2 regions of the Pseudomonas lyxosi genome follow, and region 1 is predicted to be linked to the other one. Evidence: predicted binding sites of a transcription regulator. Region 1 holds the regulator's gene; the other holds the start of a gene.
The links. The regulator sigma-54, encoded in region 1, starts transcription at its own class of promoters, with help from an activator protein. The targets are predictions, from matches to a motif close to ANTGGCATNNANNTTGCTNT.

Region 1 (5,127 bases):
TTCACCAATGCCTGCAGCGCCTCATCAGCCTGTTCGCCTTCGGTGCTCAGGTGGATTTTGGTACCCTTGCCCGCAGCGAGCATCATCATTGCCATGATGCTTTTTCCGTCGACCGTGGATTCCGGCGTGCGTCCTACTCTGATCGTGCAATCCTTGAACTCACCGGCGACGCCAACGAATTTTGCAGAAGCGCGGGCATGCAGGCCCAGCTTGTTGATGATTTCAATTTCCAGAGCAGGCATCGCGGTGTGAATCCTTTAGCTGAGGTCGCGGTGGCGAACCTGGACGTTCTTCAGGGTTTTTTGCAGGGCCTGGCCCAGACGTTCGGTCAGGTAGACGGAGCGATGATGGCCGCCGGTGCAGCCAATGGCAATGGTGACATAAGCGCGGTTGCTGGCGGCAAAGCGTGGTAGCCACTTGAACAAGTAGGTGGAGATGTCCTGGAACATCTCTTCGACGTCCGGCTGTGCCGCCAGGTACTCGGCAACCGGTTGGTCGAGCCCGGATTGATCGCGCAACTCCGGCTTCCAGTAAGGGTTCGGCAGGCAGCGCACGTCGAACACCAGATCAGCGTCCACCGGCATGCCACGCTTGAAGCCGAAAGACTCCACCAGGAACGCCGTACCGGGTTCCGGCTGGTTCAGCAGGCGCAGCTTGATGGTATCTCGCAGCTGATACAGGTTCAGGTTGGTGGTGTTTACTTTGAGATCGGCGAGGTCGGCAATCGGTCCGAGCAGCGCGGTCTCATCGTTGATGGCTTCGGCCAGCGAGCGATTGGCATTGCTCAGCGGGTGACGACGGCGGGTTTCCGAGAAACGTTTGAGCAAGGTTTCTTCGTCGGCGTCCAGATAAAGCACATCACACTGGATATGCCGGCTGCGCACTTCTTCCAGCAGTTCGGGAAACCGCGACAAGTGACTTGGCAAGTTGCGCGCATCGATGGATACGGCAACCAGCGGTTGCGCCAGCTCGGTGTGAATCAACGCGCGTTCGGCCAGTTCCGGCAGCAGGCCGGCGGGCAGGTTGTCAATGCAGTAGTAGCCGTTGTCCTCGAGAACATCGAGTGCGGTACTTTTACCTGAGCCTGAGCGGCCGCTGACGATGATCAAGCGCATGATTAGTGACCGTTTTGCTCGTCCAGGACAACCTGATACAAGGCTTCATTGCTCGGGGCGCTGCGCAGTTTTTCGCGCACTTCCTTGCGGTCGAGCATGCTGGCGATCTGGCGCAGTAACTCCAGGTGCGCATCGGTAGCGGCTTGCGGGACCAGCAGAACGAACAGCAGGTCAACCGGAGCGCCGTCGATGGCGTCGAAATCAATAGGTGCATCAAGGTGCATCAGGGCGCTGATGGGCGAGGTGCAGCCCTTCAGGCGGCAGTGGGGAATGGCGATGCCGTTGCCAAAACCGGTTGAGCCGAGTTTTTCACGGGCAATCAGAGCCTCGAAGACATCTTGCATCTCCAGATCCGGCACTTCTTTGTGGATAAGGTTGGCAATTTGCTCGAGGGCTTTCTTTTTACTGCCGCCCGGCACGTTCACGAGGGAACGGCCGGGGGTCAGGATGCTTTCAAGTCGGATCATGGGTTGGGAGTGTTAACGACCGGTCGCGCCCTGGAGGAGGCTTTGGGTCTTTTCCTTATGCTTTTTGAGTTGTTTATCCAGCTTGTCGGTCAGTGCGTCGATCGCCGCGTACATATCGGTATGCTCCGCGTTTGCGACCACTTCATTGCCGGGAATATGCAGCGTGGCTTCGATTTTCTGCTTGAGCTTTTCGACCGTCATCGTGACCTGCACGTTGGTGATCTTGTCGAAATGCCTCTCTAATCGTTCGAGTTTTTCGCCGATGTAGGTGCGAAGAGGTTCGGTCACTTCCAGTTGGTGTCCACTGATGTTGACTTGCATACAGCTTCTCCTTCGTTGCCAGTGCATAAAGCGGCAGGCAGAAATGCCTGCCACTGGAACGCTGTGGCGTGGCTCTACATCAACCGCTTGCGTTCGCTCGAAGGCGCGATCCCGAGGGATTCGCGGTACTTGGCGACGGTGCGGCGAGCCACCTGAATGCCTTGTGCCTCCAGTAAACCAGCGATCTTGCTGTCACTCAACGGCTTTTTCTGATTTTCCGCGGCAACCAGTTTTTTGATGATCGCGCGGATCGCCGTGGACGAGCATTCACCGCCCTCGGAGGTGCTGACGTGGCTGGAGAAAAAGTATTTCAGTTCATATATGCCCCGTGGGGTATGCATGAATTTCTGCGTGGTCACCCGTGAAATCGTCGACTCGTGCATGCCCACCGCTTCGGCGATGTCATGCAGGACCAGCGGTTTCATGGCTTCGTCGCCGTATTCAAGAAAGCCGCGCTGATGCTCGACGATCTGAGTGGCTACTTTCATCAGGGTTTCGTTGCGGCTTTGCAGGCTCTTGATGAACCAGCGGGCTTCTTGCAACTGATTGCGCATGAAGGTGTTGTCGGCGCTGGTATCGGCGCGGCGCACGAAACCGGCGTATTGAGCGTTGACTCGCAGTCGTGGCACGGATTCCTGGTTCAGTTCCACCAGCCAGCGTTCGTTGTCCTTGCGTACGATCACGTCGGGAACGACGTATTCGGCTTCGCTGGACTCGATTTGCGAGCCTGGGCGCGGGTTGAGGCTCTGCACCAGTTCAATCACCTGGCGCAGTTCATCTTCCTTGAGCTTCATGCGACGCATCAGCTGGCTGTAATCGCGGCTGCCAAGCAGGTCGATGTAATCGGTGACCAGGCGTTTGGCCTCGACCAGCCAAGGCGTCTTGGCGGGCAACTGGCGCAATTGCAGCAGCAGGCATTCGCCCAGGTTGCGGGCGCCGATACCAGCGGGTTCGAATTGCTGGATGCGGTGCAGGACGGCTTCGATTTCGTCCAGTTCGATGTCCAGTTCCGGGTCGAACGCTTCGAGAATCTCCTCGAGGGTTTCGTCCAGGTAGCCCTGATTGTTGATGCAGTCGATCAGGGTCACGGCGATCAGGCGATCGGTGTCGGACATCGGGGCCAGGTTCAGTTGCCACAGCAGGTGGCTTTGCAGGCTTTCGCCGGCCGATGTCCGGGTGGTGAAGTCCCACTCGTCGTCATCGTTGCTCGGCAGGCTGCTGGCGCTGGTCTGGTAGACGTCTTCCCACGCGGTATCGACGGGCAGTTCGTTGGGGATGCGTTCGTTCCAGTCGCCTTCCTCGAGGTTATCAACCGTCGGGGCGGTTTCCTGGTAGGAGGGTTCCTGAATGTCTACGTTGGGTTGCTGTTCGGCTTTGTCGGCCAAGGGGTCGGCGTTATCGAAGTCGTCGCCTTCTTCCTGGCGTTCGAGCATCGGATTGGACTCCAGGGCCTCCTGGATTTCCTGTTGCAGGTCCAGGGTCGACAATTGGAGCAGGCGGATGGCCTGTTGCAGCTGCGGTGTCATCGTCAGCTGCTGGCCCATTCTCAAGACTAGCGATGGTTTCATGGCAGGGGCTTAACACCTTATTCGCCGGCGCACATGCGCCATCCACTACAGGGCGCCGGAGCGCCAAACATAAGCAAATTATATGCCCGAAACTGCAGCGTTTGCCTAGAGCGCTGTAACAATAAAAAAATGTTGATTTTTTATCGAGACAAGCGCTCGGGCAACCAGCCAGACACCTCAGTGCTTACAGGCGGAACTCATGGCCCAGATACACTTCCTTGACCAGGTCGTTGGCCAGGATGGTGGCAGAGTCACCTTCGGCGATCAGTTGGCCATCGTTGACGATGTAGGCGGTTTCGCAGATATCCAGGGTTTCACGGACGTTGTGGTCAGTGATCAGCACGCCAATGCCCTTGGCCTTGAGGTGATAGATGATCTGTTTGATGTCGCCCACCGAAATCGGGTCCACGCCGGCGAACGGTTCGTCGAGCAGGATGAATTTCGGATTGGTGGCCAGTGCCCGGGCGATTTCCACACGGCGGCGTTCACCACCGGACAGACTCATCCCGAGGTTGTCGCGGATATGGCTGATGTGGAATTCCTGCAGCAGGCTTTCCAGCTCTTTGCGACGATCGGCCTTGTCGAGTTCCTTGCGGGTCTCGAGGATCGCCATGATGTTGTCGGCTACCGAGAGTTTGCGGAAGATCGATGCTTCTTGCGGAAGATAGCCGATACCGGCCTTCGCACGACCGTGCATAGGCTGGTGGCTGACATCCAGGTCGTCAATCAGTACGCGGCCCTGATCGGCCTGTACCAGGCCGACAATCATGTAAAAGCAGGTGGTCTTGCCGGCGCCGTTGGGACCCAGCAGGCCGACGATCTGACCGCTGTCGATCGACAGGCTGACGTCACGCACGACCTGGCGGCTCTTGTAGCTCTTGGCCAGATGCTGAGCTTTCAGAGTTGCCATTACTGGGCCTTTTGCTCGTCGGTTTTCTTCTTCGGCTGGATCACCATGTCGATGCGCGGACGCGACTCGGTGACCTTGTTGCCCGTCGCGCGACCGGCGCTCGCAAGCTTCTTGACCGTGTCGTAGACGATTTTCTCGCCTTGGGTGACGTTGTTGTCCTTGTCGATGACTTTGGCGCGATCGATCAACACGACGCGGTTTTGCGAGGCGTGGTACTGGATGGTCACTCCGTAGCCCTGAACCGGCTTGGTGTCGCCAGCCGTCTGCATCTGCTCGAAGTAGGCCAGATTGCCCACCGAAGTCACCACGTCGATGTCGCCGGCCGGGGTGCGGGTGATGGTCACAGTATTGCCTTTAACAATCATCGAGCCCTGGGTAATGATCACGTCACCTTTATAGGTGGCAACACCATTCTTGTCGTCCAGTTGGGCATCGTCGGCCTGGATGCGGATAGGCTGCTCTTGATCGTTCGGCAGAGCCCAGGCGCTCACGCTTCCCAGTGCTGCGCTCAGACCGAGCAAAATAGGGAGGGTTTTAACGAGCCTCATACTGTCCTCTTACGTTAGATAGCAGGTGTATCCTGCTTTCTTTCAAATACGCTTTCATTCCCTTGCCAGTCGACACACCACCAGCGCCGTCGATTCTAACGGGTTGCTCGGTCTGCGCATATTGCTGCTGCGGGAACACTGTCATGCGGGTGGTGGTAATCAGGGTCTTGCGGTTTTTCTCGTCGAAGCGCGTGATGC
Region 2 (5,127 bases), 2.9 Mb from region 1:
GCAGGTCGGCGGCGATCTGCACTGCCAGTGGGCCGAGCAGGTACCAGACCATGAAACTCAGGTCGAAATAGAGGAAGGCCGCGAACAATGTCGGGGTATGGCCAGATTTCCAGAAGCTTGAATTCATCGCGCACCTCAGCTGTTAGGAGTCTCGAGAAGGAGTCATGAGCTTGCAGGTGGGGCGCCGCATCGGCCGCACCACCGGCCCCGGTCTGTGGGGCCAAAACAAAAAAACGCCGCCACCGGATTCGCCAAAGGGCGAATGAGGTGAGCGACGTCTTTGTCGTAGGTGGGGCAACCGCCGTTGGTTACCTGTAGTGATTACCTAGCGAGATCTGTGCCAGGTTCACGCAGATCGTTCCCACGCTCTGCGTGGGAATGCATCCCGTGACGCTCTGCGTCACAGCTCGAAGCGGACGCAGAGCGTCCATGGCGGCATTCCCACGCGGAGCGTGGGAACGATCGGTTACCCGAGCAACTCGCTCATGGCAATGATCTGCTCCGCCACCTGAATCAGCTTCTGCTGCCGGCTCATGGCCTGCCGGCGCATCAGGGTGTAGGCCTCTTCCTCGTTGCAGTCCTTCATTTTCATCAGCAGCCCTTTGGCCAGCTCGATCCGCTTGCGCTCGGCCAGTTGCTGGTCACGGGCGTTGAGTTGGGCGCGCAGGGCCTGGTCGCTTTCAAAGCGCGCCATGGCCACGTCGAGAATCGGCTGCAAGCGCTGTGCGTGGATGCCTTCGACGATGTAGGCACTGACCCCGGACTTGATCGCCTGACGCATCACATCGGGGTCATGTTCGTCTGTAAACATCACGATCGGTCGCGGTTGATCGCGGCTTACCAGCACCACTTGTTCCATCACATCGCGGCTCGGTGACTCGGTATCGATCAAAATCACGTCCGGACGCACCGTTTCGACGCGTGCGGGCAGGTCGATGGTCAGGCCCGACTCGTCGATCACCTCGAACCCGGCTTCGGTCAGCGCCGCCTTCAGGCGACCGACTTTCTTCGCGGTGTCGTTGATCAGCAGGATACGCAACATATTCGCAGTCTCCTGTCAGCGGCTGGCGAGAAGGGGCGAGCTGTCGCTCATGGCGTGCAGCTTGAAACTGCGGGCATAGCCGGCGGGGTCCAGGCCATCCCAGACCTTGCCGTCGATCAACTGGCTGCTGCGCATTGGCTGATCACTCGTGGCCACACCTACAGCGGTGGCGGCCTCTCGATACAAGTCTAGTTGCTGGACCTGCCGGGCCACGCCCAGGTAGTCCGGGTCGTCGCGCAACAAACCCCAGCGGCGGAACTGGGTCATGAACCACATGCCATCGGACAGATACGGCAGATTGACCTCGCCATCACCATGGAAGCGCAGCGCGTGCGGGTCCTGCCAGCGATTACCCAGGCCATCGGCGTAGTCACCAAGCAACCTCGGCGCGATGCAATCGAGTGGCGCGTCGAGGTATTCGGGCGCACTCAACAGCTTCGCGGTGCTGCAGCGATTTTCCGTGCTTTGTTCGATGAAACGGCTGGCTTCGAGGATCGCCATCACCAGCGCCCGTGCGGTGTTGGGGTATTGCTCGACAAAGGCACGGGTGCAGCCGAGGACTTTTTCCGGGTGATCGGGCCAGATGGTCTGGGTGGTGGCCATCGTGAACCCCAGGTTTTGCTGCACCGCGCTGGCGGACCATGGTTCGCCGACGCAGAAGCCATCGATGCGCCCGGCTTGCAGGTGCGCGATCATTTGCGGCGGCGGCACGACCACGCTGTCGACGTCCTGCAACGGATGAATACCCTGACTCGCGAGCCAGTAATACAGCCACATGGCGTGGGTGCCCGTAGGAAATGTCTGGGCGAAGGTGAGTTTTGGGCGACTTTGGTGCACGTGTCGGTCCAGTGCTTCAGGACTGGTCACGCCTAAAGTCTGTAAGCCATGGGAAAGGTTGATGCTCTGGCCATTCTGATTGAGGCCCATGAGCACCGCCATGTCGGTCGACGCGACACCGCCGATGCCCAAATGCACGGCGTAGATCAAACCGTACAGACTGTGGGCGGCATCGAGTTCGCCACTGACCAGTTTGTCCCGCAGGTTGGCCCAGGACGACTGGCGCTTGAGGTTCAGGGTCAGGCCATAAGGTTGGGCAAAGCCCTGCGTGGCCGCGACCACCACGGAAGCGCAGTCGCTCAGGGCCATGAAGCCGAGGTTGATTTCGGTCTTTTCCGGGGCATCGCTGCCGTTGACCCAGGCCAGAGGGTTGGCTGGAACTTCAATCATCGGTAAACACCTTCCATAAAAAAGCGCCGGACCGGGCTGCTTGCCAGGGCAAGGCCAAGTGACGACGCCTTTGTCTTTCGACTCATCCCGCCGTTGGCATGAGTGCTGATGTCAGTGACGGTGCAAGGCATATGCCATCGCCCGCTGATTTTGTCGTGTGCCTCGCCTGCAACCCCGATGCCCGGCTATAATCGCCGCCACTTTTCGTAGCCCAGAGTCAAACCCGCCCATGTACACCCTGGCCCGTCAGCTGTTGTTCAAACTTTCCCCGGAAACCTCCCACGATCTGTCCCTGGACCTGATCGGCGCGGGCGGGCGTTTGGGGCTCAACGGCTTGCTGTGCAAGGCGCCGGCGAAAATGGCGGTGACCGTCATGGGCCTCGACTTCCCGAACCCGGTGGGTCTGGCGGCCGGTCTGGACAAGAACGGCGCGGCCATCGACGGTTTTGCGCAACTGGGTTTTGGCTTTGTCGAGATCGGCACCATCACCCCGCGTCCGCAACCGGGCAACCCGAAGCCACGGATTTTCCGTCTGCCGGATGCCGAGGCGATCATCAACCGCATGGGGTTCAACAACCTCGGCGTCGATCACCTGCTGGCCCGAGTGGCGGCGGCCAAGTACAAGGGCGTGCTGGGCATCAATATCGGCAAAAACTTCGATACCCCGGTTGAGCGAGCGGTCGACGACTACCTGATCTGCCTGGACAAGGTCTACGCCCACGCCAGCTACGTGACGGTCAACGTCAGCTCGCCGAACACCCCGGGCCTGCGCAGCCTGCAATTCGGCGATTCGCTGAAGCAATTGTTGGCCGACCTGGCCACGCGTCGCGCAGAACTGGCGCTGCGCCATGGCAAGCATGTACCACTGGCGATCAAGATTGCGCCGGACATGACCGACGAAGAAACCGCTCAGGTTGCGCAAGCGCTGATCGAAACCGGGATGGACGCGGCGATCGCCACCAACACCACCCTGAGCCGCGTCGGCGTAGAAGGCATGGAGCATGGTGACGAGGCGGGCGGTTTGTCCGGCGCACCGGTTCGCGACAAGAGCACCCACACCGTGAAGGTGCTGGCGGCCGAGTTGGCCGGTCGCTTGCCGATCATCGCCGTGGGCGGCATCACCGAAGGCAAGCACGCGGCTGAGAAAATCGCTGCGGGTGCCAGCTTGGTGCAGCTCTATTCCGGCTTCATCTATAAAGGCCCGGCGCTGATTCGTGAATCTGTAGACGCCATCGCCGCCTTGCGCTGACTTGTAGCAGCTGCCGAGCACCGCGAGGCTGCGTTCGGCAGCTGCTACAAGGGAATTGTATTTCGGCGAAAAGCAGGCATAAAAAAGGGCTCCTCGAGGGAGCCCCTGGGCCGAAGCCCGCCGCCCGGATGGGGCGTGCGTGGTAAGTCGTTACGTAATCAGATTGTCGTGTCGGAGTGTGTGCCCTGTGTTAGCCGACGGCGTGAAGTTCGTTGAGTCTATGGATTCCCGCAGTGCCGGTCATACCGTCCCAGTTGTCGCCGCGTCCTTCTCGCCAGCCGTTAATCCAGGCTTGGCGTACCGACGGTAGAGTAAATGGGCAAAGCTCACGGGATTTGCCACCAACGCCATATTGATATCCGCGCAAAAATGCTCTTTCCAACGGATCACGCTTAAGTCTTCTCATAGGGTGTTGCCCTCACTTGTTGACTGTATTTATCGCGTCGACCTCAATTGAGGTCTGGCAGAAAAACTCCTGCCGTTGGGGGCTCGCTGCCGGCGTCGCGAGCCAAGGTGTTGACGTCATTGCGGCGTCAACCTGTATTGAGTTCTAACCAATGCGTCACATCGAGGGAATGATCGTTTTGTCATAAGGACGTAACCATAAAGATGGTATGGCGATAAGTAACACGATGTTGTCCCGTGTTTATTGGCAAAACCCCGGTATGATCAGCTCCTCGCTGGATGATGGGGGTAATCCTTTAGTGAGAATGCCTCCTGTTGAGCAGGGGGACTATTCGACGAAGGGTCGACTTATGACATTTTGTTGCATCAACTTTTTTATCTGTCTTTGCATCTAAGCTCTTTTAACCCGAGCAGCAAGGGTGGGACGGCACACCTTCGTGCCACGCGGGCGCTCTTTTAGAAAAGCGCCTGATTGAAAACCGGGCCGGCAATGCGTTGCCGGTTCACTTAGCTAAAGGCTCTGAGACTCCAATGTCCGATCAATTCGAAATCTTCCTCACCTGCCCTAAAGGCCTTGAAGGCCTGCTGATCGAGGAAGCCGTCGGGCTTGGCCTTGAAGAAGCACGTGAGCACACCTCTGCCGTGCGCGGCATGGCCACCATGGAAACCGCTTATCGCCTGTGCCTGTGGTCGCGTCTGGCGAACCGGGTGCTGCTGGTGCTCAAGCGTTTCCCGATGAAAGACGCCGAAGACCTCTATCACGGCGTGCTGGATATCGAGTGGCAAGACCACATGCTCAACGATGGCACCCTGGCCGTCGAGTTCAGCGGTCACGGCTCGGGCATCGACAACACCCACTTCGGCGCCTTGAAGGTCAAGGACGCCATCGTCGACAAACTGCGCACGCCGCAGGGCGATCGTCCGTCCATCGACAAGCTCAACCCGGACCTGCGCATTCACCTGCGCCTGGACCGTGGCGAAGCGATTCTGTCCCTCGACCTCTCCGGCCACAGCCTGCACCAGCGCGGTTATCGCTTGCAGCAAGGCGCGGCGCCGCTGAAGGAAAACCTCGCGGCAGCGATCCTGATCCGTTCCGGCTGGCCACGCATTGCGGCCGATGGCGGCGCGCTCGCTGACCCGATGTGCGGTGTCGGTACGTTCCTCGTCGAAGCTGCGATGATCGCCGCCGATATGGCGCCGAACC

Region 2: ACMXYI_RS28515 (CmpA/NrtA family ABC transporter substrate-binding protein) is a predicted target of sigma-54. The motif match lies at 2,389-2,408, and genes of this name have one in related genera.

What each region holds. Positions count from the first base shown of each region.
Region 1 covers NZ_CP180481.1:2,435,498-2,440,624, forward strand. Annotated here, with positions in the region: gene ACMXYI_RS11230 (HPr family phosphocarrier protein) at 1-242, opposite strand, end outside; gene rapZ (RNase adapter RapZ) at 258-1,115, opposite strand; gene ptsN (PTS IIA-like nitrogen regulatory protein PtsN) at 1,118-1,582, opposite strand; gene hpf (ribosome hibernation-promoting factor, HPF/YfiA family) at 1,595-1,903, opposite strand; gene ACMXYI_RS11250 (RNA polymerase factor sigma-54) at 1,978-3,471, opposite strand; gene lptB (LPS export ABC transporter ATP-binding protein) at 3,656-4,381, opposite strand; gene lptA (lipopolysaccharide transport periplasmic protein LptA) at 4,381-4,929, opposite strand; gene lptC (LPS export ABC transporter periplasmic protein LptC) at 4,916-5,127, opposite strand, start outside.
Region 2 covers NZ_CP180481.1:6,212,773-6,217,899, reverse strand. Annotated here, with positions in the region: gene ACMXYI_RS28525 (nitrate/nitrite transporter) at 1-127, opposite strand, end outside; gene ACMXYI_RS28520 (ANTAR domain-containing response regulator) at 467-1,042, opposite strand; gene ACMXYI_RS28515 (CmpA/NrtA family ABC transporter substrate-binding protein) at 1,058-2,269, opposite strand; gene ACMXYI_RS28510 (quinone-dependent dihydroorotate dehydrogenase) at 2,499-3,518, shown strand; gene rmf (ribosome modulation factor) at 3,709-3,924, opposite strand; gene rlmKL (bifunctional 23S rRNA (guanine(2069)-N(7))-methyltransferase RlmK/23S rRNA (guanine(2445)-N(2))-methyltransferase RlmL) at 4,455-5,127, shown strand, end outside.